Regions from separate parts of the Pseudoxanthomonas sp. OG2 genome, predicted to be linked through region 1. Evidence: riboswitches for the same ligand, from Rfam matches in the RefSeq annotation. Region 1 holds a riboswitch; each other region holds the start of a gene.
What was found. Region 1 has a riboswitch for cobalamin ahead of metE (5-methyltetrahydropteroyltriglutamate--homocysteine S-methyltransferase). Riboswitches for the same ligand answer to the same signal wherever they lie in the genome.
Positions count from the first base shown of each region.

Region 1 (9,488 bases):
GGGAGTTCACCCGCGAGGGTTGCGATTTCGAGGTGGAGGTGGGTGGCCGGTTGATCGTCAACGACAGTGATCTCGGCCTGGTGCTGGTGCGGCAGGGCCTGGGCATGGCGCAGGTGTTCGAGTCCCAGGTCGAAGCGGAACTGCGCAGCGGGGCGCTGGTACGGGTGCTGGAAGCCTGGCAGGCGCCGTTCGCCGGTTTCCACATCTACTACCCGGCGCGCGAACACCTGCCGCCCAAGTTGCGGGTGTTCATCGACTACCTGCGCGAAGTGCTGCCGCCGCCCTGAGCGCCGTTCCGGTTTCCGCGCGCATCAGCGGAACACCACCGTGCGATGCCCGTTGAGCAGGATGCGGTGCTCCACGTGCCGGCGCACCGCGCGCGCCAGCACCAGCGATTCGGTGTCGCTGCCCAGCCGGACCAGATCGCGCGGCGTCATCGCGTGATCCACCCGCGCGATGTCCTGCTCGATGATCGGTCCTTCATCGAGATCGCGGGTCACGTAGTGCGCGGTGGCGCCGATGATCTTGACCCCGCGCCGGTGCGCCTGGTGGTACGGATGCGCGCCCTTGAAGCTGGGCAGGAAGCTGTGGTGGATGTTGATCGCGCGCCCGGACAGCGCGTCGCACAGCTCCGGCGACAGGATCTGCATGTAGCGCGCCAGCACCACCAGATCCACCTGCCCGGATTCGACCAGATCCAGGATCCGCCGCTCCTGCGCGGGACGATTGCCCGCATCCACCGGCAGATGGTGGAACGGCACGCCATAGGAGGCGGCGAGCGGGCCGAAGTCCGCGTGGTTGGACGCCACCGCCGCGATCTCCACCGGCAACTGCCGGCTGTGCGCGCGGAACAGCAGATCGTTGAGGCAATGTCCCTGCTTGCTGACCAGTACCAGCAGGCGCGCCTTGCGGCGCGCATCGTGGATTCGCCATTCCATGCCGAACGCTTCGGCCAGCGTCTCGAAGCGCGCTTCCAGTGCCGGCAGGGTCGCCGCGGACGGCACGTCGAAATGCACGCGCAGGAAGAAGCGCCCGGATTCCTCGTCGCCGAACTGCTGCGCGTCGATGATGTTGCAGTCCGACTCGAACAGCAGCCCGGTGACCCGGTAGACGATGCCGGTGCGATCGGGACAGGACAGGGTCAGGATGTGATCGTGGCGCATGGAGCCGGGGCACGGGTGGGCGGGCCAGTGTAGGCCGCGCGCGGTGTCGCCGCACCGCGCGGACCCGGCGCGGTCCGCCTCAGTCCGCCGCCATGCCCTGGCCCAGCTTGCGCAGCAGTCCCGCCAGTGTCGCCTGTTCCCCGGCGTCCAGTCCGGCCACGGCCAGGCGCGCCTGTTCGAAACGCAGCGCGATGGCGCGCTCCGCCAGCTTGACGCCCTTGGCGGTCAGCACCGCGAACAGGGAACGGCCGTCGCGCGGATCCGCCTCGCGCCGAAGCAGGCCGCGCCGCTGCAGTCGGTTGAGGCAGGCGGTCATCGCGCCGGAGGTCAGCAGCACCGAACGGCGAAGGTCGGTCGGCGACAGCCGGTAGGGCGCGCCGGAGCGGCGCAGCGTCGCCAGCAGGTCCAGCTCCGTGTAGCTCAGTTCCAGCGCCTTCAGGCATTCGTCGGCCTGTGCCTCCAGCAGGCGGCCCAGATGCAGGACGCGGCCCGCCACCGCCATCGCGGAAGCATCCAGATCGGGCCGTTCGCGGCGCCAGTCCGCCAGCAGCTGGTCGATCAGGTCGGGAGCGGGGGAGGGCGGGATATCGGTCGGTGGGGTCGTCATGAAAAATATCTTGACATAAAGATATCTGTGGAGCGAGGCTACGCCCACCCCATCGTCGGGAATCCGCCCATGAAGCGCAGGCTCTGGTTGTCGGCTGTCGTGATGATGCTTGGTTCCATCGCTTCCGGCGCCTTCGCGCAGGCGCGCCGCGCCGGCGACATCGTGGTCACCGCGGCGACGGTCCGCGCCGCGGATGGTACGACGGTGCCCTACGAAATCGGCACGCTGTACGTACCGGAAAACCGCCGTGCCACCGGCGGCCGCCTGATCGGGGTGGGCTTCGCCCGCATCCGCGCACGTGTGCCCACCGGTGCGCCGCCCGTCTTCTGGCTGCCCGGTGGCCCGGGCCTGGCGGTGCTGGAGGCATTCGACGGCGATACCGAGACCGCGCGCAATCGGCTCGGATCCTGGCTGACCTATCGGGACACCGCGGATCTGGTCATCATCGAACAGCGCGGTTACAGCGAGCGCGGTGAAAAACTGACCGCGATGTCGCCGGCGTGGCCGCGCGACCGCGAATACACCGCGCGGGATGACATCGACGACGCGCTTCGTCGCGCCGCCTCGGCCATCGCCGCGCATCCGGACAAGGATCTGGCGGGCTACACCATCGACGCCTGCGCCGACGACGTCGACGATCTGCGTCGCGCGCTGGGCTACCCGCGCATCAGCCTGTTCGGCGGCAGCTTTGGATCGCAATGGAGCTTCGCGGTGATGCGCTCGCATCCGGACATCGTCGCGCGCGCCGTGCTGTCGTCGGTGGAGCCGCTGGATTTCGGCTACGACATGCCATCGCCGCTGCTGGCGACGATGCAGCGCATCGCCTTCGATGCCGATCGGGATCCCGGCCTGGCGCCGTATCTGCCGACGGGCGGACTGATGGCCGCCATCGACGCGCTGCGCGAACGCTTCGCGCGGCAGCCGATCACGGTCGATCCGCAGGATGGCGGTGGATCGGTGGTGATCGGGTTGGCCGACCTGCAGGCTTCGCTGCTGGCCGAGGCCAGCGTGCCGCACACCTGGCCCGCGTTCGTGCTGTCGCTGTACCACGGCCGCTACACGGACTGGGCCCGCGAAGTGGCCAGGGGCCGGCAGGCGCAGGAATACAAGCTGATTGGACCGCTGATCGACACCAGCCTGGGCATCACGCCGTCTCACGAGTTCCGCCTGCGCCACGATCCGGCCAGCGCCTATCTCGGCGAGGGCGGCTTCGCGCCCTACCTGGCGGCCGCGTCGGCATGGCCGACACCGGATCTGGGCGACGACTACCGCCAGCTGCGGCCGATCGATACGCCGGTGCTGCTGGTGCACGGCGACTGGGATACCTCCACGCCCATCGACAACGCGCTGGCGCAACTGCCCTACCTGCGCAATGGTCACGCCATCGTGATCCATCGCGGTGGTCACGACGGCACGTTCTATCAGCTGCGCAACGAGCCGGCGGCCCGGGAAGCGGTCCACCGTTTCCTGCGCACGGGAGAGCTTCGCGATCTGCCGACGGAAGTGACCCTGTCTTCCCCGACCTTCACCGTGCCGGCTTTTGCCGCGCCCGCCAAGGTGGCGGGCCGTATCCCGCGAGGAAGGCCGCTTGACGCAGCGGTCGCATCGCCGTAACGTGCCCGGGCCAGGGTTTCCATCTCTTCATGCGAATGAAGAGATGGAATTAATAGGGAAGCCGGTGCGGGCCGAAAAGCCCCATTCCGGCGCTGCCCCGCAGCGGTATTTGGAAACGACCCCCGTCATCGGCACTGGCCCCCAAGGGCCGGGAAGCGGCGGACAGTAGGCCGGCCCCGATCCCCGGATCGGGCCGACGTCCATGAGCCCGAAGACCTGCCTTGGCCGGAAGACCCGAAGTCTTCCGCATGACCTGGAACTTCCGAGGGGAGGTGCCCGGAACTGCCGCGGACGCGTCGCGTCCGCGCGCAAGTCCGTGCGCCTCCCTTCGCCGTTCCGGTTCGCCCGAGGGGGCGAAGGTCGCTGGCGTTGTCCGCCATCGCCATCGGCGATGAAGGCGGCGCGGTCCTTCGTTCCTCATCCGACCACGAATGAGGACATGCATCATGACGACTGTTGGCAATCTCGGTTTCCCGCGCATCGGCGTGCGCCGGGAACTCAAGCGGGCACTGGAAGCCCATTGGCGCGGCGACGCCACCGGCGAAGAACTGCACGCCGCCGCGCGCCGGCTTCGCCTCCGCCATTGGCGCCTGCAGGTAGACGCGGGCGTCGATGTCGTGCCGTGCAACGACTTTTCGCTGTACGACCACGTGCTCGACACCGCCTTCCTGTTCGACGCCATCCCCGAACCCTATCGCGCGCTGGCGGACGTGGATCCGCTGGCGGCCTATTTCGCCCTCGCGCGGGGGCGGCAACAGGACGGCGTGGACCTGCGCGCGCTGGAAATGACCAAGTGGTTCGACACCAACTACCACTACCTGGTGCCGGAACTGCATCGCGAGCAAACGTTCCGCCTGCGTGGCGACAAGCCGTTGAGCGAGTTCAACGAGGCCCATGCGGCCGGTTTCAATGCGCGGCCGGTGCTGCTGGGACCGGTGAGCTTCCTGCGCCTGTCCAAGGCAAGCGATGGCGGCGATCCGCTGGCGCTGCTCGAACGCCTGCTGCCACCCTACGCGGAACTGCTGTCGCGGCTGGCCGCCGCCGGCGCCGAATGGGTGCAGATCGATGAGCCTTGCCTGGTGCTGGACGCCGACCCGGCGTTGCAACAGGCCTACCGGCACGCCTACACCGCCCTGGCGCAAGCGACGCGCCCGAAGCTGCTGCTGACCACCTATTTCGGCGACCTGGGCGCGAACCTGCCGCTGGTGGCGGCCCTGCCGGTCGATGGCCTGCATGTGGACCTGATGCGCGGGCTGGACCAACTCGACGCCGTGCTGAAAGCCATGCCGGAGGGGCGGACGCTGTCGCTCGGGCTGATCGACGGCCGCAACATCTGGCGCGCCAACCTCGACAACGCGTTGGTGCTCGCGCGCTACGCGCAGGGCCATGTCGGTGCCGACCGGCTGTGGCTGGCGCCTTCCTGCTCCCTGCTGCACGTGCCGGTGGACGCGGAAGGCGAAACCGGGCTGGATGCCGAACTGCGTGGCTGGCTGGCGTTCGCGCGGCAGAAGCTGGAGGAACTGCGCCTGCTGGCGACCGCCCTGGACGATGCGCCCGCGGCCGGGCCGGCGCTGGCCATCGCCCGCGAGCGCCACGAAAGCCGTCGCCGTTCCGCGCGCGTGCACCGGAAAGAGGTGGCCGAGCGCCTGGCCGCGCTGACGCCCGCGGCCGCCCATCGTTCCTCGCCCTATCCCACGCGCCGCGCGCGCCAGCAGGCCGGCCTGCGCCTGCCACCCTATCCGACCACGACCATCGGTTCCTTTCCGCAGACGCCGGAAGTACGCCAGGCCCGTGCGCTCAACCGCGCCGGGAAACTGCCCGATGCGGAATACGACGCCTTCCTGGCGACCGAGATCGCGCGCTGCGTGCGCGTGCAGGAGGAACTCGGCATCGACGTGCTGGTGCACGGCGAGTTCGAGCGCAACGACATGGTCGAGTACTTCGGCGAGCAGCTCGACGGATTCGCCTTCACCCGCAACGGCTGGGTCCAGAGCTACGGCTCCCGCTGCGTGAAGCCGCCGATCATCTTCGGCGATGTGGTGCGGCCGGCGCCGATGACGGTGCGCTGGTCGCGGCACGCGCAATCACTCACATCCCGGCCGATGAAGGGCATGCTGACCGGACCGGTGACGGTGCTGCAGTGGTCCTTCGTCCGCGACGATCAGCCGCGCGCGCGGACCTGCCGGCAGATCGCGCTGGCGTTGCGCGACGAGGTCCGCGACCTGGAAGCCGCCGGCATCGGCGTAATCCAGATCGACGAACCAGCCTTGCGCGAAGGCCTGCCGCTGCGCAGGGCCGAATGGTCACGCTACCTCGATTGGGCGGTGGAATGTTTCCGCATCACCGCCGCGGTGGCGACCGACGAAACCCAGATCCACACCCACATGTGCTACTCCGAGTTCAACGACATCATCGAAGCCGTGGCGGCGATGGACGCCGACGTGATCTCCATCGAAACCTCGCGCTCGCGGATGGAACTGCTGGACGCATTCGTGAAGTTCCGCTACCCGAACCAGATCGGGCCGGGCGTGTACGACATCCATTCGCCGCGGGTTCCGGACAGCGGCGAGATGCACGCCCTGCTGGACAAGGCGCGGGAGGTACTGGCACCGGAGCAGATCTGGGTCAATCCGGACTGCGGGCTGAAGACGCGTGGCTGGCCGGAGACCCGCGCGGCGCTGGAGGCGATGGTGGAGGCGGCGAAGAGGATGCGGGCCGCGGCGTGATGCGGCCGGGCCGTGGCGCGCGCAGCCTCGTGCGCGCCACGGCATCCGCGGTCAGCGGAGGGGGACGGACCTCAGCCCTGCACGACCGGTGGCGGCAGCGGCGGAGCCTGGGTGGGCCGGCCCAGCGGATCCAGCGCGATCATCACGAAGTGGCCGCGCGTGCACAGCTTGCGCTCGCCGCTCAGCAGATCCTCGGTGATGACTTCGACATCGACGTTCATCGAACTGCGCCCGACCTTGACGATGCGGGCGATGACCTCGACCAGATCGCCCTTGTGGATCGGCTGGTTGAAATCGACCTGTTCCGACCTTGCGGTGACCACGGTGGTGCGCGCGTAGCGCGAGGCGGCGATGAAGGCGGACATGTCCATCCACGCCAGCGCCTGGCCGCCGAACAGCGTGCCCAGGTGGTTGGTGTGGTCCGGGAAGACCATGTGCAGCAGGCGCGCCTCGGTCGGGCGCAGGTCGGACAGGGGATGTTCGGACATGGGGTTGCTCCGTGGTGCCAGTGCCTCCCGGCTGCATCCTAGCGCAGGAAACGGATTCCGGAATGAATCCCTGCGGGAGCGACGTCAGTCGCGAAAGCTCCTGATCCGGCCGAAGCGCATCGCGACTGACGTCGCTCCCACAAGGTGGTTTACAGGAAACGGTCAGAACGCGTGGTCGAAGCCGACTTCGCCCTGCACGCCGACCTGGTAGGCCGAGACGCGGCGTTCGAAGAAGTTGGTCAGCTCCTGCACGTCCTGCAGTTCCATGAACGGCAGCGGGTTGCGCACGTTGTACTTCTTCTCCATGCCCAGCTTGACGAAGTGCTGGTCGGCGCAATGCTGCAGGTACTGGCGCATGTCGCGGGTGGAGATGCCGGCCACGCCGCCGGACAGCACGTCCTCGGCGAACTGCACCTCGCACTCGATGGCCTCGGCCAGCATGTCGTAGACCTGCTGGCGCATGGTGTCGTCGAACAGGTCCGGCTCCTCCTCGCGCACCGTGCGCACCGACTCGAACGCGAACTCCATGTGGCAGCTCTCGTCGCGGAACACCCAGTTGGTGCCCGAGGCCAGCCCCGGCAGCAGGCCGCGCGAGCGGAAGTAGTACACGTAGGCGAACGCGGCGAAGAAGAACAGGCCCTCGATGCAGGCGGCGAAGCAGATCTGGTTGAGCAGGAACTGCCGCCGCTGTTCGCGGGTTTCGATCCGGCGCAGGTCCTGGATCGAGTCGATCCACTTGAAGCAGAACTCGGCCTTCTTGCGGATGGAGGGGATGTTCTCCACCGCCGCGAACGCCTTCACCCGTTCGGCCGGATCCGGCAGATAGTTGTCCAGCAGGGTCAGGTAGAACTGCACGTGCAGCGCTTCCTCGTACAGCTGGCGCGACAGGTACATGCGCGCTTCCGGCGCATTGAGGTGCTGGTAGAGGTTGAGCACCAGGTTGTTGGACACGATCGAATCGCCGGTGGCGAAGAACGCGACCAGCCGGTGGATCAGGTGACGATCGGCCGGGGTCATCTTGTCGTGCAGATCGCTGATGTCGATCTGGAAATTGATCTCCTCCACCGTCCAGGTGTTCTTGATCGCGTCGCGGTACATCTCGTAGAACTGCGGATAGCGCATCGGGCGCAGGGTCAGTTCAAAGCCGGGGTCCAGCAGCATCTGGCGGGGTTGGGAGGACATGTCGCATTTTTCCTGTTTCAGCGCCTTCTCCCGCAAGCGGGGGAAGGCCGGCATGGGGGCAAACGGAGCGGGATGCATCCGTTTGCGGATTTCCGCCCCTTCCCCCGCCGGCGGGGGAAGGTTGGGATGGAGGCAAACGGGCCGGACTGCATCCGTTCGCGGATTTCCGCCCCTTCCCCCGCAAGCGGGAAGGCCGGGATGGGGGCAAACGGAGCGGGATGCATCCGTTCGCGAATTTCCGCCCCTTCCCCCGCTGGCGGGGGAAGGTTGGGATGGGGGCGAACGGGTCGGACTGCATCCGTTCGCGAATTTCCGCCCCTTCCCCCGCAAGCGGGGGAAGGCTGGGATGGGGGCGAACGAAGTGGAGGCCTGTCCGTCTGCGAAAAAAACGTGATGAAGCGAAGTGACTCTTCGGTGGGCGTTCCGGCGGTTTGCGTTCAATGGCTTCGGCCTTGCCCCCACCCTGACCCTCCCCCGCGAGCGGGGGAGGGGACTGTCCAGCGGGTATTGGCGCATCCCTGCGCCCGGAACGTCCTGTTCCTTTCTTCCCTATGTGCATCCTGCGTGGGGATTTCGGAGGGTGATCTTTCGACCGCGCATGAATTCGCTACTGGCACGCCTCGCATGCTTCCGGGTTCTCCAACGAGCACGACACCGCTTCCACCGCCGTATAGGCCGGCTTCGGCGCCTCGCTGCCCACGCTGCTGACCGTGGTCTTGGCGATGCGGGTGGCCGGGCGCGAGCGCAGGTAGTAGGTGGTCTTGATGCCCTGCTTCCACGCATACATGTACATGGACGACAGCGCGCCGATGTTCGGGCTTTCCATGAACAGGTTGAGCGAGGCCGACTGATCGATGTAGGCGCCGCGCTCGGCGGCCATGTCGATCAGCGAGCGCATCGGCAGTTCCCAGGCGGTGCGGTAGATCTGGCGCAGCGGCTCGGGAATCTGCGCGATGCCCTGGATCGAACCCTCGGCCAGTTTGATCGCATCGCGCATCTCCGGCGTCCACAGGCCCAGCTGCTTCAGTTCGGCCACCAGATAGCGGTTGACCTGCAGGAAGTCGCCGGACAGTGTCTCGCGCTTGAACAGGTTGGAGATCTGCGGCTCCACGCATTCGTAGCAGCCGGCGATCGAGGCGATCGTCGCGGTCGGGGCGATGGCGATCAGCAGCGAGTTGCGCAGGCCGTGCTCGCGGATACGCGCGCGCAGCGTGTCCCAGCGCGCGCCGTCCTGCGGCGCCACGTTCCAGGCGTCGAACTGCAGTTCTCCGGAGGCCGCGCGGGTATCGGCGAAGGACGGATGGCGGCCACGTTCCTCGGCCAGCTCGCACGAGGTTTCCAGCGCGTGAAAGTAGATGGTCTCGGCGATCTTCTGCGACAGCGCACGCGCCTCGGCGCTGTCGAACGCCAACCGCTTGCGGAAGAACACGTCCTGCAGGCCCATGCAGCCCAGGCCGACCGGGCGCCAGCGCAGGTTGCCGCGGCGCGCCGATTCGATCGGGTAGAAGTTCAGATCAATCACCCGATCCAGCTGGCGCACCGCCAGCCGCACGGTTTCGGCCAGGCGTTCGAAATCGAAGTCGCCGTACTCGTCGAAATGGCGGGCGAGGTTGATCGAGCCCAGGTTGCAGACCGCGGTTTCCTCGGCCGAGGTGATCTCCAGGATCTCGGTGCACAGGTTGGACAGGTGGATGACGTTGTTCGCGCG
Region 1 is NZ_JACHYM010000001.1:2,184,093-2,193,580, reverse strand. It holds gene FHW78_RS10025 (LysR family transcriptional regulator) at 1-287, shown strand, start outside; gene purU (formyltetrahydrofolate deformylase) at 312-1,163, opposite strand; gene FHW78_RS10015 (MarR family transcriptional regulator) at 1,243-1,770, opposite strand; gene FHW78_RS10010 (alpha/beta hydrolase) at 1,840-3,384, shown strand; cobalamin riboswitch at 3,381-3,623, shown strand; gene metE (5-methyltetrahydropteroyltriglutamate--homocysteine S-methyltransferase) at 3,831-6,110, shown strand; gene FHW78_RS10000 (acyl-CoA thioesterase) at 6,182-6,598, opposite strand; gene FHW78_RS09995 (ribonucleotide-diphosphate reductase subunit beta) at 6,761-7,780, opposite strand; gene FHW78_RS09990 (ribonucleoside-diphosphate reductase subunit alpha) at 8,388-9,488, opposite strand, start outside.

Region 2 (9,488 bases), 590 kb from region 1:
TTTTCCGGAGTTTCCGGCTTTCCGGTATCGCGACTTACGTCGCTCCCACAAGGGAGGGATGGCAAAAAAGAAAAAGCCCGGCGTCTGCCGGGCTTTTTCATGCACGCAATCAGCGCTTGGGCTGGTAGCGCAGGCTCAGGCCGTATTCGCGACCGGGCTGGTTGTACCAGGCGATGGTTTCGTATTCGCGGTCGAACACGTTGTCGACCTTGGCCAGCAACGTCCATTCCGGGGTGACCGCGTATTCCAGCCGCAGGTCGGCGGTGGCGAAGCCGCCCAGGCGGGTGGCATTGGTCAGCTCGTCGTAGCGGTAGCCTGCGCCATTGACGGTCGCGCCGACGCGGAAGTCGCCGAACGCGCGATCCACGTCGATGCGACCGGTGTTGCGCGCGCGGCGCGGCAGCAGCTTGTCGTTGTTGCTGGCGCTGCGGTTGCGCGGGTCGGTGTGGCTGAGCTGGGCGGAGAGATCCCAGCCGGCCAGGGTGACGTCGACGGTGAACTCGGCGCCGCGGATGCGGGCCTCGTCCACCTGCACCATCGCGAAACTGCTGCCGTCATAGGTGATCAGATCATCGATGCGGGTCTCGTACAGATCCAGCGCCCAGCGCCAGGCGTCGCCGTTCTGGGCGATACCGACATTGAGGCTCTTCGATTTCTCCGGCTCCAGGTCGCGGTTGCCGCTCCACGGGTCGTACAGATCGCTGAAGGTCGGCGCCTTGAAACCGGTGCCGTAGGTTGCGCTGAGCTTGAAGCCGCGCCCGAAGCTCATGCCCCAGCCGAGGTTGCCGGTGGTGTGGTTGCCGAATTGCTCGTTGTCGTCGTTGCGCACGCTGGCCTGCAACTGGTGGGCGCCGAACTTGCCCTGGTACTCGACGAAGCCGGCGGTGTTGCGGCGGCTGTCGGCGGCGTAGTCGGTGGTGCTGTCGAGATGGTCGATGTACCAATCCGCGCCGACGGTCAGCAACTGATCCTGGCCCAGGCCGATGTCGGCCTGCGCGCTGGCGGTGTTGCGGTGGGTGTTGTGGGTGCTGTCGTGATCGACTTCGTTGCGGTAGTTGTCGGTCTCGTTGTCGCTGCGGCCGACGTTGACGGTCAGGGCGAAGCGGTCGGTCGGCACGTAGCGGACCTTGCCATTCAACACCTGCTGCACGTTCTCGGTGTAGTTGTAGTAGCCGTCGTACCGGTTCGCGCCTTCGGCGCGCAGCGCGCTGGCCTCGGCGGTCAGCGTGTCGGTCAGCTTGTAGCCGCCGCGCAGGCTGGCCGAGACGTTGCGGTAGCCGTCGCGATCCGGTTCGTCCGCATAGCAGCCCTTGAACAGCGTGGCCGAACCCCGGCAGGCATTGATGCCGTCGGTGCGCTGGTAGGAAGCATCCGCACCGAACCAGCCGCGTTCGCCGCCGCCACCGAAACCGGCGCTGGCCTGGCGCAGGCCGTTGCTGCCGCCGCCAATCTGGAAGTGCGGCGCGTAGGTGCCCTGGTTGCGGCGGGTGAAGATCTGGATCACGCCGCCGATCGCCTCGGAGCCGTACAGGCTGGAGTTCGGGCCGCGCACGATCTCGATGCGATCGATCTGCGCCAGCGGCAGATCCGGGATGGCGGCGGCGGCGAAGTCGGCCGAGTTCACCCGCACGCCGTCGATCAGCACCAGGGTGTGGCTGGAGTTGGTGCCGCGCAGGAACAGCGAGGTCTGCTTGCCCGGGCCACCAGCATTGGTCAGGTTGATGCCGGCGCGGCCGCGCAGCAGATCCTGCAGCGAGGTCGCCTGGCTGCGCTCGATGTCGGCGCGATCGATGACCTGCGCCGGCGCCAGGCTGTCTTCCAGCGCGATCGCGGTGCGGGTGCTGGTGACGACGACTTCGTCCAGTTCGGTGGCGGCGTCCTGGGCGAGCGCCAGGCCCGGCAGCGCCAGGGTGACGGCCAGGGACAGGGTACGGATAGGTGGCATTGCAATCGGCTCCATGCGCCGCGCGCTCCCGCGCGGCATAACGAGGGGAGGCGGCAACGCGGGAACGGGAAGACAGCGGAAACGGCCGTACGCACGGCGCTCGCCGCCGCAACGCCCGCCGCGTCGCAACCAGTCGTCTTTCGGGCCGGTCTCCGGGCTTGCGAGCGCGATGGCGGCACCATCGCCGGCCAGGGCGCCTTCCCGTGCGGATGCACAGTGGCGTATGCCCTGTCCTGGCTCGCTTACCGTTGCGGGGGCAGCGCCGGAATCACCCGCAGCGCCGGGATGGCGTGCGCGGGTTCACCGGCTTCCCGTTTCAACCCGGGGCGGAATCGTCCGCGGGTCACCAGAAAGCGCGGCGATCCTACCAGATACCGGTCTGGCGGATGCCGAGCCTGTGGATGGGCGGGCCGCGCCCGGGCGGCAGCGCGCATCGATGGAAAGCGGGCAAGACAAGGCATGCATCGGGGCGGACGGGGATGGGCGCGAGGCCTCCCGTAGAATCCCGGTTCCCTCGCCGCAAGAAATCGCCTCGTGTCTTCCGACTGGATCCTCGCCGATTGCCGGCAACCTTCCCCCGAACACGCCGAACGCGCGCGCGCGCGCCAGGATCAGCTGACCAAGCCGCAGGGCTCGCTGGGCCGCATCGAGACCCTGGCGGTGGAACTGGCGGCGCTGCAACGCGCCGATCGTCCGACGCTGGCACGGGTGCCGGTGATCGTGTTCGCCGGCGATCACGGCGTGGTCGCCCAGGGCGTGTCGGCGTTTCCGTCCGAGGTGACGGTGCAGATGCTGCACAACTTCGCCCACGGCGGCGCCGCGATCTCGGTGCTGGCGCGCGAACTCGGTCTGCCGCTGCGGCTGGTGGATGCCGGCACCCGCGGCAGCCAGCCCATCGCCGGCGTGCACGCCGACAAGCCCTGCCTGGGCACCCGCGACTTCAGCGTGGAAGCGGCGATGGGCGAGGATGAACTCGCGCATGCGCTGGCGGCGGGCAGGCGCGCGGTGGAAGCGGCCGGCGACGCCGATCTGTTCGTGTTCGGCGAAATGGGCATCGGCAACACCACCGCGGCCAGCGCGTTGGCCTGCGCGCTGGCGGACCTGCCGCTGGAGGAACTGGTCGGCGCGGGTACCGGATTGCAGGGCGATCGGATTGCGCACAAGCAACGGGTGATCGCGGACGCGCTTGCATTGCACCGTCCGCACATCGCCGCGCACCCGCAGCCCGCGCGCGAGGCGCTGCGTCGTGTCGGTGGATTGGAAATCGCCGCGATGGCCGGCGCGATGATCGCCGCCGCCCAGCGGGGCGTACCGGTGCTGGTGGACGGTTTCATCGTCTCGGCCGCGGCATTGGCGGCGGTCCGCCTGCAACCCCAGGCGCGGCCATGGCTGCTGTTCTCGCACCAGTCCGCCGAGCGCGGCCACGCGCGCGTGCTGGCCGCGCTGGAAGCGCGCCCGCTGCTGCAACTGGATCTGCGCCTGGGCGAAGGCAGCGGCGCCGCGCTGGCGGTGCCGCTGCTGCGACTGGCCTGCGCGCTGCACGCCGGCATGGCCACCTTCGCCGAAGCCGCGGTTTCCGGACGCGACGAGACGCCATGATCCTCGACCTGGTGCGCCACGCCTCGACCGGACGCGTCGGTCATTTCGATGGCCGCACCGATCCGCCGCTACTGCCGGGCGCCGCCGACGCGGTCTGCGGCGGTTGCACGGGCATTGCCTGGTCACGGGTGATCAGTTCGCCACGCCAGCGTGCGCTGCATACCGCGCAGGCGCTGGCCGCCGCGCAGGCGTTGCCGGTGGACATCGCCGATGACTGGGCGGAGTGGGATTTCGGCGACTGGGACGGTCGCCATCGCGACACCCTTGCGGCAGACCCGCACTCGCAGCGCGCCTTGCAGGATTTCTACCGGGATCCCGGCGCGCATCCGCCGCCCAACGCCGAACCCTGGGCCGGCTTCGAAGCACGCGTCGGTCGCGGCCTGCGCGCGCTGGCGCGACGCGAAGACACCTCGCCCGCGCTGGTGGTCAGCCATGCCGGCCCGTTGCGACTGGCGCTGGCGCTGGCCTGCGGCCTGCCGCTGGCGTCGCTGTGGGCGGTGCGCATCGATTACGGCACCCGCCTGCGCCTGCGCGTGCAGATCGATGACCGGGATCAGCTGTGGGGCGAACTGATCGAGGTGCGACAGGCATGAGCATGCGCAAGCTGATCCTGGCGGTGCAGTTCCTGACCCGCCTGCCCACCCCGCAGCTGCGCGACTTCCGCGAGGAAGAACTGAGCCGCACGGCGGTGTATTTCCCGCTGGTGGGCGTGCTGATCGGCGTGTTGGTGGCGCTGCCGCTGTGGGCGCTGGACGCGCGCCCGTGGCTGGCCGGCCTGCTGGCCTTGCTGGCCTGGGTGTGGGTCACCGGCGCATTGCACCTGGACGGGCTGGGCGACGTGGCCGACGCCTTCGGTGCCGCGCATCGCGATCCGCAGCGCTTCCTGGAAGTGCTGAAGGATCCGCACATGGGCGTGTTCGGCGTGGTCACCGTGGTCATGCAGGTGCTGGCCAAGTTCGTGCTGCTGGCCGAACTGGCCGATGGCGCGTGGCTGTGGGGCGTGCTGCTGGTACCTGCGTGGGCGCGCTGGGCCACCACGCTGTTGTGGAGCCGCTGGTTGCCGCCGCTGCATGCGGGCATGGCCGAGCGCTTCGCCTGGTACCGCAACGAAGGCGCGTACTGGGATTGGGCGTGGGGCGTGGCGCTGGCGGCGATCAGCCTGTGGCTGGCGCCGCCGTTGCTGGTGTGCCTGCTGCTGGCACCGTTGACCGCGTGGTACTGGAAGCGCCGCCTCGGCGGCATCTCCGGCGACTGCCTCGGCGCCAGCACCGAGGTGCTGGAAACGCTGCTGCTGTTGGCGCTGGCGCTCGCGCCGGCGGCGTGGCGCCTGTCCTGAGGCGGATCAGTCGTCCTGTTCGCCGCCGCCCGGCGAGTCGAACAGGTTCATCGAAGGCGCGCTGCCTTCATCTTCCTGCCCATGGGTGGTGGTGGTCACCGGCGCGGCTGCCGGACGGCCACGGGGCGGCGGCAGCAGCGCGGCGGCGGCGTCGTAGGCCACCAGCAGTTCGCTGCGGCGTTCCTCCGGCAGGTGCTGCCAATGGCAGTCCAGCAGTGCGCCTTCCAGCGCGTACAGCAGGTTGAGGCTGGGACGGAAACCGGCGCGCTTGACCCGCATGAAGGCTTCCACCGAACCGGCCGCCACCAGATCCTCCTGCGTGCGCAGGCCGACCTGGCGCAGCCAGGCCGCCGATTTGGGACCGATATTGCGCATCTTCGCGGTGCTGATGCTCATGCCAGCGTCTCCACGTAGATGGCGGCGATGGCTTCCAGCCCGCGTTGATCTTCCTCGTCGAAACGCGCCAACCGCGGGCTGTCCAGATCCAGCACGCCGATCAGGCGATCGCCCTTGACCAGCGGCACCACCAGTTCCGAGCGCGAGGCGCTGTCGCAGGCGATATGGCCGGGGAAGGCCTCCACGTCTTCCACCCGCTGGGTCTGGCGGGTGCGCGCGGCCGCGCCGCACACGCCCTTGTCCAGGGCGATGCGCACGCAGGCGGGCAGGCCCTGGAAAGGACCGACCACCAGTTCGGTGCCGTCGTGGAAATAGAAACCGGCCCAGTTGAGATCCGGCAGCGCGTGGTAGACCAGCGCCGACAGGTTGGCGGCGTTGGCGACGTGGTCGCTTTCGCCGCTGAGCAGGGCGCGCGCCTGGGCGGCCAGCTGCGCGTATTGTTCCGGTTTGCTGCCGGTCAGGGTCTGGCTGGTGAAGGACATCACTGGATTCTAGCCCGAACCCGCGAGGGGGCCGGTGCGCCGGGAATGGTTGGATTGATGAAGACAACGTGATGACCGGCCAAAACAGGACGCGCCGGCGTCGGAATGTCCCGCTGGCACGCGGCTGCCTTCGCCGGACCGGCCCGCTACGATGGGCGGCCACGCGCCGACGGGGCGCATTGCCACAGGAAACGGATGCACAGCTTCTTCGTCACCGGCACCGATACCGGGGCCGGCAAGACCTTCGCCAGCAGCAGCCTGCTATATGCCCTGCGTGGTCGGGGCCTTCGCGCGGTCGGGATGAAACCGGTCGCCAGCGGCTGCGAACGCACCGTGGACGGTTGGCGCAACGAGGATGCGCTGGCGTTGCTGGCTGCCAGCGACCCGCGTCCGGCCTATGCCGATCTCAATCCTTATGCGTTGCCCGCGCCGCTCGCCCCGGAGATCGCCGCGCGGGAAGCCGGCGTGGTCCTGGCGTTGCCGCCGATCGTGGATGCCTTCCAGCGGTTGCGGGCGCAGGCGGACGTGGTGGTGGTGGAAGGCGTGGGCGGCTGGGCGGCGCCGCTGTCGGCGTCGCTGGATCAGGTCGACCTGGTGCGCGCGCTGCGCCTGCCGGTGGTGCTGGTGGTGGGCATGCGGCTGGGTTGCCTCAACCATGCGCGGCTGACCGCGCGCGCCATCCGTGCCGACGGTGCGGAGCTGATCGGCTGGATCGCCAGCGAAGTGGATCCGGAGATGGCGCGGCGGGACGAGAACTTCGAACTGCTGAAGGCGCGCATCGATGCGCCGTGCTGGGGGCGGTTGATGCATGCCGCGCCGGTGGATCCGGCGGTGGGGGCGGGGCGGTTGGTGTTGCCGGGGTGATGGGGAGTGTGGGGTTTTAGGGGTGTTGGTTTGCCGCCCAAAGCGCCCCCATCCGCCCTTCGGGCACCTTCCCCCGCGGGCGGGGGAAGGATTCGCTCAAAGAAAAGGCCCGGCAGCGGGGAGGCGCTGGCCGGGCCGGATTGCGCGGCGGGAGGGGAGTCCGCGCAATGTAGAGAGAACTTTGAAGCGGTATTACTTGGCGGCCTTGGCAGCCTTGGTCGCCTTGGCCACGGTGGCCTGGACGTTGTCGGTGGCAGCTTCGTACTGGGACTTGGCCAGCTGGCCGAAGGCTTCACCGGTCTTCAGCGCCAGACCGAACACTTCCTGGCCGGCGGCGACGAGGCGCTCGGTGTTGTCCTTGGCGATCTGCACGCCCTTCGGCCACAGGGTCTTGTAGCTGTCGAGATCACGCACTTCGGCCAGCTCGCCGAAGAAGGCGGTGGTGGCGTCGACGTTCTTCTCGAAGGTCTTCAGCTGGACGCCGAAGATGGTCTCGGCGCTTTCCAGGGCCAGACGGTTCGCGCGGGCAGCGGCCGCCGCGAACTGGTGCGTGTAGGTGCTGAACTGCTCGTTGAACTGTGCGGACATGGTGCACTCCAAAAGGGAATACGAGGATGTTGCGGCGCAGCATATCGAGGTCTTTGTTGCGGTGCAATAACAGGCGTATGGTTTTCCGACGAACGGTCAGTCCCCGTTAAAAATCAGCGGTTTGCGGGACAAAGCTGAACAGGGGGAGGCGAGGACGGGAAGCCACGGTTGCGCGGGAAACGGGCGTGCACAGGCGCACCGCCACGGTGCAAACGTTTTCTTCCGGGTTTCCAAGGGTTCGCGTGGTCGGCGAGGCCAGCCGTTTTCGACCATGCGATACGGTGCCCCTACCCAGCGACCGGCCTGTGGCCGGTCCGGGCGCTCAGCCGCGATAACGACTGCCGGCGGTGCAGGTTTCGTGGACCACGACTTCGCTCAGGCCGGGCAGGGCGGGCTTGAGCTGTTCCCAGATCCACGCGGCCAGGCGCTCGCTGGTCGGGTTCTCCAGACCGGGAATATCGTTGAGGTAGTGGTGATCCAGGCGGTCGTAGATCGGCTTGAACGCGGCCTTGATGTCGGCGAAGTCCATCACCCAGCCGGTGTGCGGATCGATGTCGCCGGAAACGTGCAGTTCCACCCGGAACGAATGGCCGTGCAGGCGCGCACACTTGTGCCCCTCCGGCACGTTGGGCAGGCGGTGCGCGGCTTCCAGGGTGAAGATCTTGAAAATATCCATGCGCGTATTGTCCGCTGCGGCGCATGAAGGCGGCAAATCCGGCGTCGCCCGCTGTGTCGGGCTTCTTTCGGAAATCCATCTTCACTGGATTGTAACGATTCGCATTTGCATCTAAGATGCGCCCGGCAGCCAGCAGCCGTCCCCGGTTCCGCCAGCGATTCCGTCCCCTCAGGAACCGACGATGAAACCGCTGACCCTGCTGACCGGCGCGCTCGCCTGGGCCGCCTTCGCGACCGCCTCCGCCCACACGCCCTATCTCTCGCCCAGCAACTTCGCCCCGCAGGCCGGCGAAACGCTGGCGCTCGACGCCGCCTTCGCCGAAACCTTCTTCGTGCCCGAAGCCGCGTTCGACAACAGCCGCTTCGTGATCATCGGGCCGGACGGCGCCAGCGCCGCGCCGGACACGGTACAGGTGTTCAAGACCCGCGTGGTCGCCGAGCACCGCATGCCGCAGGGCAAGGGCACCTACCGGTTCAGCACCGGGCCGCGCCTGGGCGCGCTGTTCCGCACCTGGGAAGCCGGCGGCAAGCGCGAGAGTTCGCGCGATCCGGCGGTGAAGATCCCGGCCGGCGCCAAGATCCTGTCCAATTTCCAGTCACTTACCCTGGCCGAGACCTACGTCAGCATCGGCGCGCCGGATACCGCGGCGCTGCGCGCGCGCGGGCAGGGGCTGGAGTTCGTGCCGGTCGATCATCCCAACGATCTGTACGTGGGCGAGTCGTTCGCCTTTGTCGTCCAGCATGACGGCAAGCCGCTGGCCAACCAGCCGGTCGAGATCACCGAGGCGGTCTGGACGTCGGATCGCAAGGCGCAGGTCGTGAACCTGACCACCGACGCCGAAGGCCGGGTGAGTTTTCCATTGCAGCGCGCCGGCACCTGGCTGGCGTTGTCGCGTCATCGCACGCCGGCCCCGGCCGGCGCGCCGGTGGCTGAATACAGCCACAGCTACACCCTGACCTTCCGCGTGCTCGAACCCTGAGCCGCCTTTCCGGATCCGCTGGAGTCCCTCGATGAAAACCGCCTCCCTCACCGGCGCGGTCGCCACCGCGCTGCTGCTTCCCCTCGCCGCCAATGCCTGGCAATCGCGGCCCGCGCGCCCGCTGGTGGTGGGCCACAGCGACAACATCACCGCCTTCATCGCCCAGCATGACGGCAACAGCGATGGTCGCCTGGGCTGGGAGGAATTCGAAGCCTTCCGCCGCCAGCGCTTCGATGCCACCGATGCCAACCGCGACGGCAGCGTGGACGTGGAAGAATACGTGCGCGAGTTCGAAACCCGATCGCGGCAGGCGCGCGAACAGGCACGCGAAAACCAGATCACCCAGACCGGCCGCCGCTTCGAAGCGCTGGATGCGGATCGCGACGGGCGCGTGTCGCGGGCCGAGTTCGACGCTTCCGGCGAACGCGTGTTCGCCGAAGGCCGGAAGGCGCTGGAAATGGAAAACGCCGAACTGGCGAAGAGCGGCGACGCGGCCACCGAACGCGCCGCGCGCGCCGAGCGCAGGCGCAGCCGGATGGAGTTGCCCAGCGCGCATACCGGCGATGGCTTCCTGGCGCGGTACGACGGCAACGGCGACGGCCAGGTCGAACGCGCGGAATTCG
Region 2 is NZ_JACHYM010000001.1:2,772,287-2,781,774, forward strand. It holds gene btuB (TonB-dependent vitamin B12 receptor) at 110-1,945, opposite strand; cobalamin riboswitch at 2,071-2,311, opposite strand; gene cobT (nicotinate-nucleotide--dimethylbenzimidazole phosphoribosyltransferase) at 2,480-3,544, shown strand; gene FHW78_RS12675 (histidine phosphatase family protein) at 3,541-4,137, shown strand; gene cobS (adenosylcobinamide-GDP ribazoletransferase) at 4,134-4,880, shown strand; gene FHW78_RS12685 (TfoX/Sxy family protein) at 4,887-5,270, opposite strand; gene FHW78_RS12690 (GAF domain-containing protein) at 5,273-5,758, opposite strand; gene bioD (dethiobiotin synthase) at 5,954-6,622, shown strand; gene FHW78_RS12700 (phasin family protein) at 6,815-7,210, opposite strand; gene queD (6-carboxytetrahydropterin synthase QueD) at 7,533-7,886, opposite strand; gene FHW78_RS12710 (DUF4198 domain-containing protein) at 8,068-8,865, shown strand; gene FHW78_RS12715 (EF-hand domain-containing protein) at 8,897-9,488, shown strand, end outside.
Region 2: it holds a riboswitch for cobalamin, as region 1 does, so the genes downstream of both, btuB (TonB-dependent vitamin B12 receptor) here and metE (5-methyltetrahydropteroyltriglutamate--homocysteine S-methyltransferase) in region 1, are expected to answer to the same signal.

Region 3 (9,488 bases), 2.2 Mb from region 1:
TCCAGCCAGGCCAATCCCGGTTCGAGCAGGGAAATGTCGCCGCGGAAACGGTTGATGACGAAACCCTTCACCCGCCGCCGTTCGCTTTCCGAAAGCAATGCGAGGGTGCCGACCAGATGCGCGAACACGCCGCCGCGATCGATGTCGGCCACCAGGATCACCGGGCAATCGACGGCTTCCGCATACCCCATGTTGGCGATGTCGTTGGCGCGCAGGTTGATTTCCGCCGGGCTGCCGGCGCCCTCCACCACCACCGCGTCGTAGCCGGCGCACAGCCGCGCGTGCGAGGCGAGCACCGCTTCCAGCGCCACCCGCTTGTAGTCGTGATATGCGCTGGCTCCCAGGCGCGCGACCGCGCGTCCGTGGACGATGACTTGCGCACCGGTGTCGCTGTCGGGCTTGAGCAGCACGGGATTGAAATCCGTATGCGGCGCCAGCCCGCACGCCTGCGCCTGTACCGCCTGCGCGCGCCCGATTTCGCCGCCGTCCATCGTGACCGCCGAGTTGAGTGCCATGTTCTGCGGCTTGAACGGCGCCACCCGCACGCCCTGGCGTTGCAGCCAGCGGCACAGCGCGGTGACCAGCGTGCTCTTGCCGGCATCGGACGTGCAGCCCTGCACCATCAGCACGCGCGCGTTCATGCGATGGCTTCCGCGTGGATGCCGGCGAGTGCGTCGCGCAGGCGCAGGAACCCCGCCTCATCCGCCGGCAGGCCGAAGCGCAGGCTGGCCGGCGTGTCGAACAACCGGGTCAGGATGCCGCGCCGCGCCAGCGCCTCGTGCAATGCGCGCGCATCGGCGTGATGGCACCACTGGAACAGCGCGCAACCGCCGGCCGGTTCGAGCTCGGCCGCACGCAGGATTCCGGAAAGCCGCTCGCCGGCGGCCCGCAAGCGTGGACGCGCCGACGCCTGCCAGGCCTTGTCGGCCAGCGCCAGCCGCAGCGCATGGCGGCTGGGACCGCTCAACGTCCAGGGTCCCAGCCGTTCGCGCAATGCGTCCAGCAGCAGGGGCGATGCGCAGACGAATCCCGCCCGCGCGCCGGCCATGCCGAAGAACTTGCCGACCGAGCGCAGCACGATCAGGCCTTCCCGCGCGGTCTCGGCGCACAGGCTGGCGTCCGGCTCGACATCGATGAAGGCTTCGTCGACCACCAGCCAGCCGCCACGCGCGGCCAGGCGCGCGTGCAGTTCGAGCAACTGCGCGGAGCCGAAGCGCTCGCCGCCGGGATTGTTGGGATGAATCAGTACCACCACGTCGAAGCGATGCGCCTGCGCCAGCAGTTCCCCGGCAGGCAGGGTCGCCACCTCGTGCCAGGCGCGCCGCCATGCATGCGCGTGTTCGGCGTAACCGGGGGCGATGACGCCCACCCGCGAGGGAACCCGCAACTGCGGCAAGGCCTGGATCGCCGCCTGCGACCCGGCGACCGGCAGCAGATCCGGCGCACCGTAGTAGGCACGCGCGGTTTCGATCAGGCCATCGTCATCCTCCGGCAGTCGGTGCCAGACCGATGCCGGCAGTTCCGGCACCGGCCACGGAAACGGGCTGACGCCGGTGGACAGGTCCAGCCAGTCCGACGCCGGGATTCCGTATTGCCGCGTGGCGCGCAGCAGGCGTCCGCCATGTTCAAGCATGCAGCATCTCCCATCCGAGTCCGATGATCAGCGCGATCGCCAACCACAGCACCACGCCGCGGTTCACCAATCGTCGCGCCGCCGCGATGCCGGCCCGGTCCGCCGCCCTGCCCTCGCCCAGTGGCGGACGTTGCTGCCAGACACCGTGATATGGCGCCGGTCCGCCCAACCGGACTCCCAGCGCGCCCGCACCCGCCGCCATCACCGGCCCGGCGTTGGGACTCTTCCATTGCCCCGCCTGCGCACGCCAGCAACGCAGCGCGCCGGTGGTCCGGCCCAGCAAGGCATAGCTCAACGCGGTCAGCCGCGCGGGCAGCAGATTCAGCAGGTCGTCCAGCCGCGCGGCGGCCCAGCCGAAACGCAAATGGCGCGGGGTTCGATAACCCCACATCGCGTCGAGCGTGTTCGCCAGCCGATACAGCACTACGCCGGGCGCGCCGAGCACGGCAAACCAGAACAACGCACCGAACACCGCGTCGCTGCCGTTCTCCAGCACCGATTCGGTGGCCGCCGCGGCCACCTGCGAGGCATCGAGTCCGCCGGTGTCACGGCTGACCATGCGTCCGACCGCCTGGCGCGCGGCGTCCAGCTCGGCGGCCGCCAATGCATCCTCCACCGCACGCGCGTGCTCGCCCAGACTGCGCCGGCCGATGGCCAGGTACAGCATGACCGCCGCAAACGCGGTCGCGAGCCACGGGAATTCCTGTCGCAGCCAGACGTCCACGCCTGCGACCACGGCCACCGGCGGAAGCACCGCCACACTCCACGCGAGCGCTCCCGCGCCGCGCGCATCACGATGCAGGCGACGTTCGAGCCAGTCCGCCCAGCGGCCGAATCCCACCAGCGGATGCCAACGGCGGGGTTCGCCCAGCAAAGTGTCCAGGCCGACGCCGGCCAGCATCGCCAGCACCGGCGTCATGGCAGGAACAACCGCAGCGCGGCCTGCGGATTCGACGGGAAATAGAAGTGGACGAAACTGGCGGTGAGGCGGCGATCCCGATGGACGGTTTCCCGGCTGGGACCACCATTCGGGTTGCTGGCGACGGCGAGCGGAACGGAGGCCAACTCCGCGCGGGCATAGTGGAACGTGTGTCCGCGCAGCACGCCTTCGGGCAGTTCGACCGATTGCAGGCCCAGCGCGGCCAGTCGCGGCTGCATGGCCGCTTCGCCCGTCATGAGTCCGGCCATCGCGGCACGCTCGCCGTCCTTGCCGGTCAGTGCCTCCAGGACGAACAGCATGCCGCCGCATTCGGCCAGCATCGGCTTGCCGTCATCGCGATGCGCACGCAGCGCTGCGTGCAATTCATGCTGTTGCGAAAGCACCGCCAGATGCAGCTCCGGATAACCGCCGGGCAGCCAGACCGCGTCGCAGTCGGGCAAGCACTCGCCCGCCAGCGGCGAGAAGAAGCGCAGGTCCGCGCCCGCCGCGCGCAGCAGATCCAGATTGGCCGGATACAGGAAGCAGAACGCCGCGTCGCGGGCGATCGCGATGCGCAGGCCACGCAGCAACGGCGGTACGGGTTCGATATTCACCGGCGCGAATGCCACCGGCGGGGGCAAGGTTGTGGCCGCATGAACACCCCAGGCATCGGCCAGCGCATCCAGCCGCGCGTCGATGTCGCCGAGTTCACCGGCCGACACCAGACCGAGGTGACGCTCCGGCAACGCCAGTTGCGCATCGCGCGGCAACGCGCCCAGCCAGTGCAGATCCGCCGGCAGGCTGCCGCGCAGCAGATCGGCGTGATGGGCGCTGCCGATGCGATTGGCGGCCACGCCATGCACGGCCAGACCTTCGCGATAGCGCGCCAACCCCGTCGCCAGCGCACCGAAGGTCTGCGCCATCGCCGATCCGTCGATGACCGCCAGCACCGGAACGCCCAGCGCCTGCGCCAGATCCGCGCTGGAGGGCGATCCGTCGAACAGACCCATGACGCCCTCGATCAGGATCAGGTCGGCTTCGCCCGCCGCCGCGTGCAGGCGTGCGCGCACGTCGGCCTCGCCGGTCATCCACAGATCCAGTTGGTAGGCCGGCGCGCCGCTGGCGCGTTCCAGCACCATCGGATCCAGGAAGTCCGGACCGGTCTTGAACACCCGCACGCGACGGCCCTGGCGATGGTGCCAGCGGGCCAGCGCGGCGGTCACGCTGGTCTTGCCCTGCCCCGAAGCGGGCGCGGAGACCAGCAATGCCGGACAGCGGAAGGTTTCGGAATCCATGGTCTACAGTTCAATACCGTGCTGGGCCTTGATACCCGCCTTGAACGCATGCTTGATCAGGCGCATCTCGGTGACCGTGTCGGCCGCGTCGATCAGTGCCTGCGGCGCGCCGCGTCCGGTGACGACCACGTGCTGGCGCGGCGGTCGCGCGGCCAGCGCGGCGAGCACCTGGTCCAACGGCACGTAATCCTTGTTAAGGGCGATGTTGAGTTCGTCGAGCAGGACGAAATCATAGGCCGGATCCGACAGCATCCGCGCGGCCTCTTGCCAGGCCGCGCCGGCCGCGGCGATGTCGCGCTCGCGATCCTGGGTTTCCCAGGTGAAGCCCTCGCCCATCACACGATAATCGACGTCCTCGTCGAAGCGACGGAAGAACGCCTCCTCTCCGGTGGAAAAGCTGCCTTTGATGAATTGCACGACCCCGCAATGGAAGCCGTGTCCCAGGCTGCGCGCCAGCATGCCGAAACCGGAGGAACTCTTGCCCTTGCCATTGCCGGTGTTCACCACCAGCACGCCGCGGTCGATGGTGGCGCGGGCGACCCGGCGATCGACCAGTTCCTTCTTGCGCTGGGCGCGTTCGCGATAGTGCTCCTCCTCGCTGAGCCCGCGGCGTTCCGAACCGCGGCTCATGCCGGGCTGCCCTGGCGGGAGGCGGCGCGTGCGGCCAGCCCGCGCAGGCATGCGCGAACCAGGAAAGCGACGCCCACGTAACCGGCCAGCGTGCCCAGGGCGCGCGGATAGTAGTGCGGAATGCGGGCGAGAAAGCCGTCCAGGGTCGGCTCCGGATAGCGCCCGGAGAAGAAATAGAAACCGCCCTTGGACAACAGGTAGGCCACGCTCGCCGTCACCGCCAGCGTCAATGCCAGGCGGGGTACCGTGCCCGCGTGGTCCCGGTGCAGCCCGCGATACGCATGGCCGCCCAGCCATAGCGCCGCGTAGGCGAACGCCAATGCCCAGTAGGCCGGCGACAGGCACCAGTCGGTGATGGTGCCGTTGGCGAGGCTGCCGAAGTCCAGCAGCGACGACAGCACGAAGAAGGCCGGCAGCGTCCACATCGGCCGCAGCAGCGCGCCGGCCAGGAAGAACACCGCCCACGATGCGCTGGGCAGCGCATCCACGCTGGCGAAGTGCTGGCCGCGGGTGGCGATCATCAGCAGCGCCAGGGCGATGCCGGTGAGGAGCTGCGCACGCGTGGACGTCAGCGGCAGCGCGGGTTCGGATGTGACGGACAGGTGCTTTGCGGACATCGCGGTTCTCCTGATCAGGTGCCGAGGGAGGCGGGACGACGACGGGTAGCCAGCAACAGGCCATGCACCAGCAATGCGCTGGCCACGTAGGTCAGCGTGGTCCGCACGAACAGCGGTCCCCACTGCCAGATCCGCGCCAGGTACTGCGACCATTCCGGATTCGGGTAGCGCCCGCCCAGCCAGTAGAACGCGCCGTTGGAAATCAGGAACGACAGCGAGGCGCAGGCCAGCGCCACCAGCAGCGCGCCGCACAGCCCGCGCCAGTCTTGCGCCATCCTCGGCGCGTAGGCGCGGCCGCCGTACCAGAGCACCGCGTAGGCCGGCAGCAGGAAGGCGTAGGCAGGTGTCACGCAGAAATCACTGACGCCGGCCAGTTCCACCGCCGCCCAGTCGATGCCCACCGCCAGCCCCAGCAAGCCCAGGAACGGCAGGTGTCCGCGCAGGTACAGGCCGCCCAGGAAGAAGATCGCCATCGACGCGTCCGGCAGATGCAGGACATCGCCGAAGTGATGGTAACGGGTGGCGATCATCAGCACCGCGAAGGTGGTGAGCAGACCGAGATGGAAAGGCCGTGACAGTGGTTTCATCTTGTGCTCCGGTCAGTGGGTTGCGGGCTGGTAGCGGACAGTCAACAACCAGGTCCGTCCCGGCTGGTTGTAGAGCGCGGCGGTTTCGTAGCGCTTGTCGAACACGTTGGAGGCCGCCAGTTGCAATTGCCACGCCGGCGTCAGCGTGTAGCCCATGCGCAGGTCGACCAGCCCGTACCCGCCCAGGCGGGTGGTGTTGGCGAGGTTGTCGTAGCGTTCGCCCACGCCGATCGCGCTGGCGCCCACGCTGAACGCGCCGAAGCGGCGATCGGCATCGATGCGGGCGCTGCTTCGCGCCCGTCGCGGCAGCAGGTTGTCGCGGTTGGGATTGTCGCCATCGTTGCGCGGATCCAGCCGGGTCAGGCTGGCGCGCAGATCCCAGTCCGCCAGCCGTACCGCGCCTTCGGCCTCGATGCCGCGGATGCGGGCGCGATCAATGTTGTTGGGGCCGCCGGAGTCTCCCAGCGAGGCATCGAACGCGATCATGTCGTCGATGCGCGTCTCGTAGGCATGCAGCGCCCAACGCGCACGCCCGTGATCGCCACGCAGGCTCAGCTCGACGCTGCGCGAGGTTTCCGGACCCAGTTCCGGATTGCCGTAGCCCGGGAAGTAGAGTTCGTTGAAGGTGGGCGCCTTGAAGCCGGTTCCGTAGCTGGCACCCAGGCGCAGCTGTTCGGTGAAGTCCCAACCCCATTGCAGGCTGCCCGTGGTCTCGCCGCCGAACTGGCTGTCGTCGTCGCGACGCGCACTGGCCTGCAACGACTGCCGGCCGAATTCCTGCTGCCATTGGCCGAACACGCCGCGATTGATCCGGCGATCGCGCGCGTAACGGGTATTGCTGTCCACCTCGTCGCCGGACCAGTCGTAGCCCAGGGTCAACAAGCCCGCGCCGCCCCCCAGGTCGGCCTGCAGCGAACCCAGCTTGCGGCGGGTGTCGAAGTGGGAGGAATACGCGCCATCGAGGAAGTTCTCGCTCAGATCCGCGCTGGCGCCGGCGCTGGCGGTGATGCGCAGCCGATCATTGGCCGCGTAGCGCACGCGCCCGCCAACCACCTGCTGGACCGTATCGGCCTCGTTGTTGAGGCTGCCGTCGTATTCGTTGCGGCCTTCGGCGCGGAACAACCGCAGTTCCGCGTCCCAATGCTCGTCGAAGCGATAGCCGCCCTGCACGGTCAGCGAGGCGTTGCGGTAGCCATCGCGATCCGGATCGAAGTTGCGCCGGCCGCGATAGGCGTTGATGCCGTCGGTGTCCTGGTGCGCGGCCTGGATTGCATACCAGCCGCCCCGCTCGGCATCGCCGCTGCGCCCGCCGATGCCGGCGGAGGCGCGTCGGGTCCTTTCGCTGCCGATGCTGGCGCTGAAGTTGGGCTGGAACGGCCCCTGCGGCCGGCGGGTGAAGATCTGGATCACGCCGCCCAGCGCCTCGGAACCGTACAGGCTGGAGAATGGCCCGCGCACGATTTCGATGCGCTCGATCTGCTCGACGGGAATGTCCTGCAGCGATGCGCCGCCACTGGTGGCCGACCCCAGCTTGATGCCGTCGACCAGCACCAGCACGTGATCGGATTCGGTGCCGCGCAGGAACAGCGACGTGGACTTGCCCGGACCGCCGTTGTTGGCCAGCGACAGGCCCGCGCGGCCAGTCAGCAGATCCGGCAGCGAGGCCGGCTGCAGGCGCTCGATCTCCTCGCGATCGATCACGGTGACCGCGGCCAGGGTCTGATCCTGGGTCCGCGCGGTACGCGTCGCGGTGACGATCACGCCATCCAGATCGGTGGCCGGCGCTTCGGCGAAGGCCGGGGCGGTGAAGCAAAGGGAAGGCAACAACGAAACCGCCAGGATCTGGCGGTGGAACGACGACTGCGGATGCACTGACACACTCCTTGACCGCGCCTGCCCGCGCGGAAGCGATGGAAAAGGACAGGCGGAAAGAGAGTGGTATGGCGACCGGGAACGAGCCGGCCTCCATGACATCGCCCACCGCATGTCACGCCGCTCAAAGGCCGGTCTCCGGGCTCGCGAGTGAAGCCGGGAAAGATCCGTGCTTCCGGTCCGCGCCTTCCCATGCATCAAGCACAGTGGCTGTTGCGGTACCTTGTCTCGCCTACCGTTGCGGGGGCAGCTCCGGAATTGCCGATCGTGCGAACACGATCCGGCGCACCGGATTCCCGTTTCAACCACCGGCCAGGCCGGCGGTCACCTCAGGCGGCGCGAGTATAGCAGTTGATAGCAGTGTGGCCCCGGCGCCGTGGCGTGCGCCGGAGCGGCCGCGCGTCGCGGCTCAGCGCTTGCCCGGTGCGGGCGTCGCGGACTCGCGTTGCAGCGTGACCGGGATCGACTTGACCCGCGCATCCAGCGCCTTGACCACGTCGGCGGTCAGATCGTGGCTCATGTTGCCGGCCAGCACCATGCCGCGATCCAGCAGCACGCCGCAGCCGTGGCGCTGGTAGGCCTCGGCGATGAGCGGCTGGGCGGCGGTGGAGATCCGTTCCAGCACCGACGCGCGGGTCGCCTCGATCTCGCGCGAGCGCTGGCTGGCGCGCTGCTGCACGGCCTGCGCTTCCTGCACCGCCTTGCTCTGCTCGGGGGTGAACTTGTCAGCGGAAATGTTGCCGCGCACGCCCACGCGGATCAGTTCCGCCTCAGCGCGGCTCTTGTCGCGTTCGATCTCGGCCTGGGCGTCGGTCACCAGTTTCTGCAACTGCACGCCCGCGTCCTTGCCGGCGGCCGCGTTGGAGAACACCGCTTCGCGGCTGAGGTAGCAGACACCGGCGACGACCGGGCCTTCGAGCGAGCCGGTCGCGCCGCCAGCCGCCTGCGCGCAGACGCCATTGGCCGCAGTGAGCGTCACGGCGAGAGTGAGGAAACGGAGTGTGTTGGAGGAATTCTTGCACATGGGAATGTTGTCGTCGTCCGGTTGACGGAAGTGGGGTTTCAATCAGGGGGCCAGCAGGTCGTTGAAGCGGCCCAGCGACGCCAGGTGGAAGTGCACCAGCGCCAGCCAGCCCTTGCGATGCCAGTCGACGATCACCGCGTCCGGCAGCGCGGCGAATTTTTCGCCATCGACCACCTGGAAGCCATCGACGCTGCTGCGGCGCCCATCCGCGAAGGCGATGTTGGCGCTGCGTTCGATCAGCAGCCCCTGCTCGGCCAGCGCGGCGGCAAAGGTACGGGTGGCCTGGTCCTCGCGGGTGAAGGTGTCGCAGAACTGCAGCGCCTGCCTGGTCAGCTCGCTCGGCTCGCCGTTCTCGAACAGCGGATTGCCCTCCTCGCCCGACGGGATCACCGCGTCGGAGCCGGCATCGATGGCCAGCACGTAGCCTTCCGGATCCCGGGTCTGCACGAACACGAACGGATAGCGGCGCACGTAGGCCGGCACGTACGCGCCGTCGCTCCAGGTGTCGCCGTTGACGAAGCGGTTGCGTCCGGCTTCCACGCCCAGCACCGCCAGCGGGGTGTTGTCCGGGCCGGCGAACACCAGCGGATAGTTGCGCGCGGCGGCGGCGAACTCGCCGATCACCACTGGTACGGAATTGCTGGCGGCGGCGAAGCCGACGCCGGTCGGGCGCACCCGCCACTGGGCGTGTTCGACCGAGGACAGTACGCGCGGTTCGCGATAGAACAGCGGCCAGGCATTGGCTTCGGCGGCGCCGTTGGATGCGACGGTGGCGGATTCGGGGTTCTGCGTGGTCATGGGATCTTCCATTCGTTTCTGTGATCGGGTTCGGAGGTGGATGCCTGCTTCAGCCGGGCGGCTCGAACCGGCCGCGCATGGCGTACAGGATCTGCTTGCCCTCGACGAAGGAC
Region 3 is NZ_JACHYM010000001.1:458-9,945, reverse strand. It holds gene FHW78_RS00060 (cobyric acid synthase) at 1-641, opposite strand, end outside; gene cobD (threonine-phosphate decarboxylase CobD) at 638-1,633, opposite strand; gene cbiB (adenosylcobinamide-phosphate synthase CbiB) at 1,626-2,552, opposite strand; gene FHW78_RS00045 (cobyrinate a,c-diamide synthase) at 2,549-3,847, opposite strand; gene cobO (cob(I)yrinic acid a,c-diamide adenosyltransferase) at 3,851-4,477, opposite strand; gene FHW78_RS00035 (hypothetical protein) at 4,474-4,998, opposite strand; gene FHW78_RS00030 (hypothetical protein) at 5,109-5,681, opposite strand; gene btuB (TonB-dependent vitamin B12 receptor) at 5,694-7,655, opposite strand; cobalamin riboswitch at 7,665-7,900, opposite strand; gene FHW78_RS00020 (OmpH family outer membrane protein) at 7,963-8,577, opposite strand; gene FHW78_RS00015 (SapC family protein) at 8,620-9,375, opposite strand; gene FHW78_RS00010 (hypothetical protein) at 9,425-9,488, opposite strand, start outside.
Region 3: it holds a riboswitch for cobalamin, as region 1 does, so the genes downstream of both, btuB (TonB-dependent vitamin B12 receptor) here and metE (5-methyltetrahydropteroyltriglutamate--homocysteine S-methyltransferase) in region 1, are expected to answer to the same signal.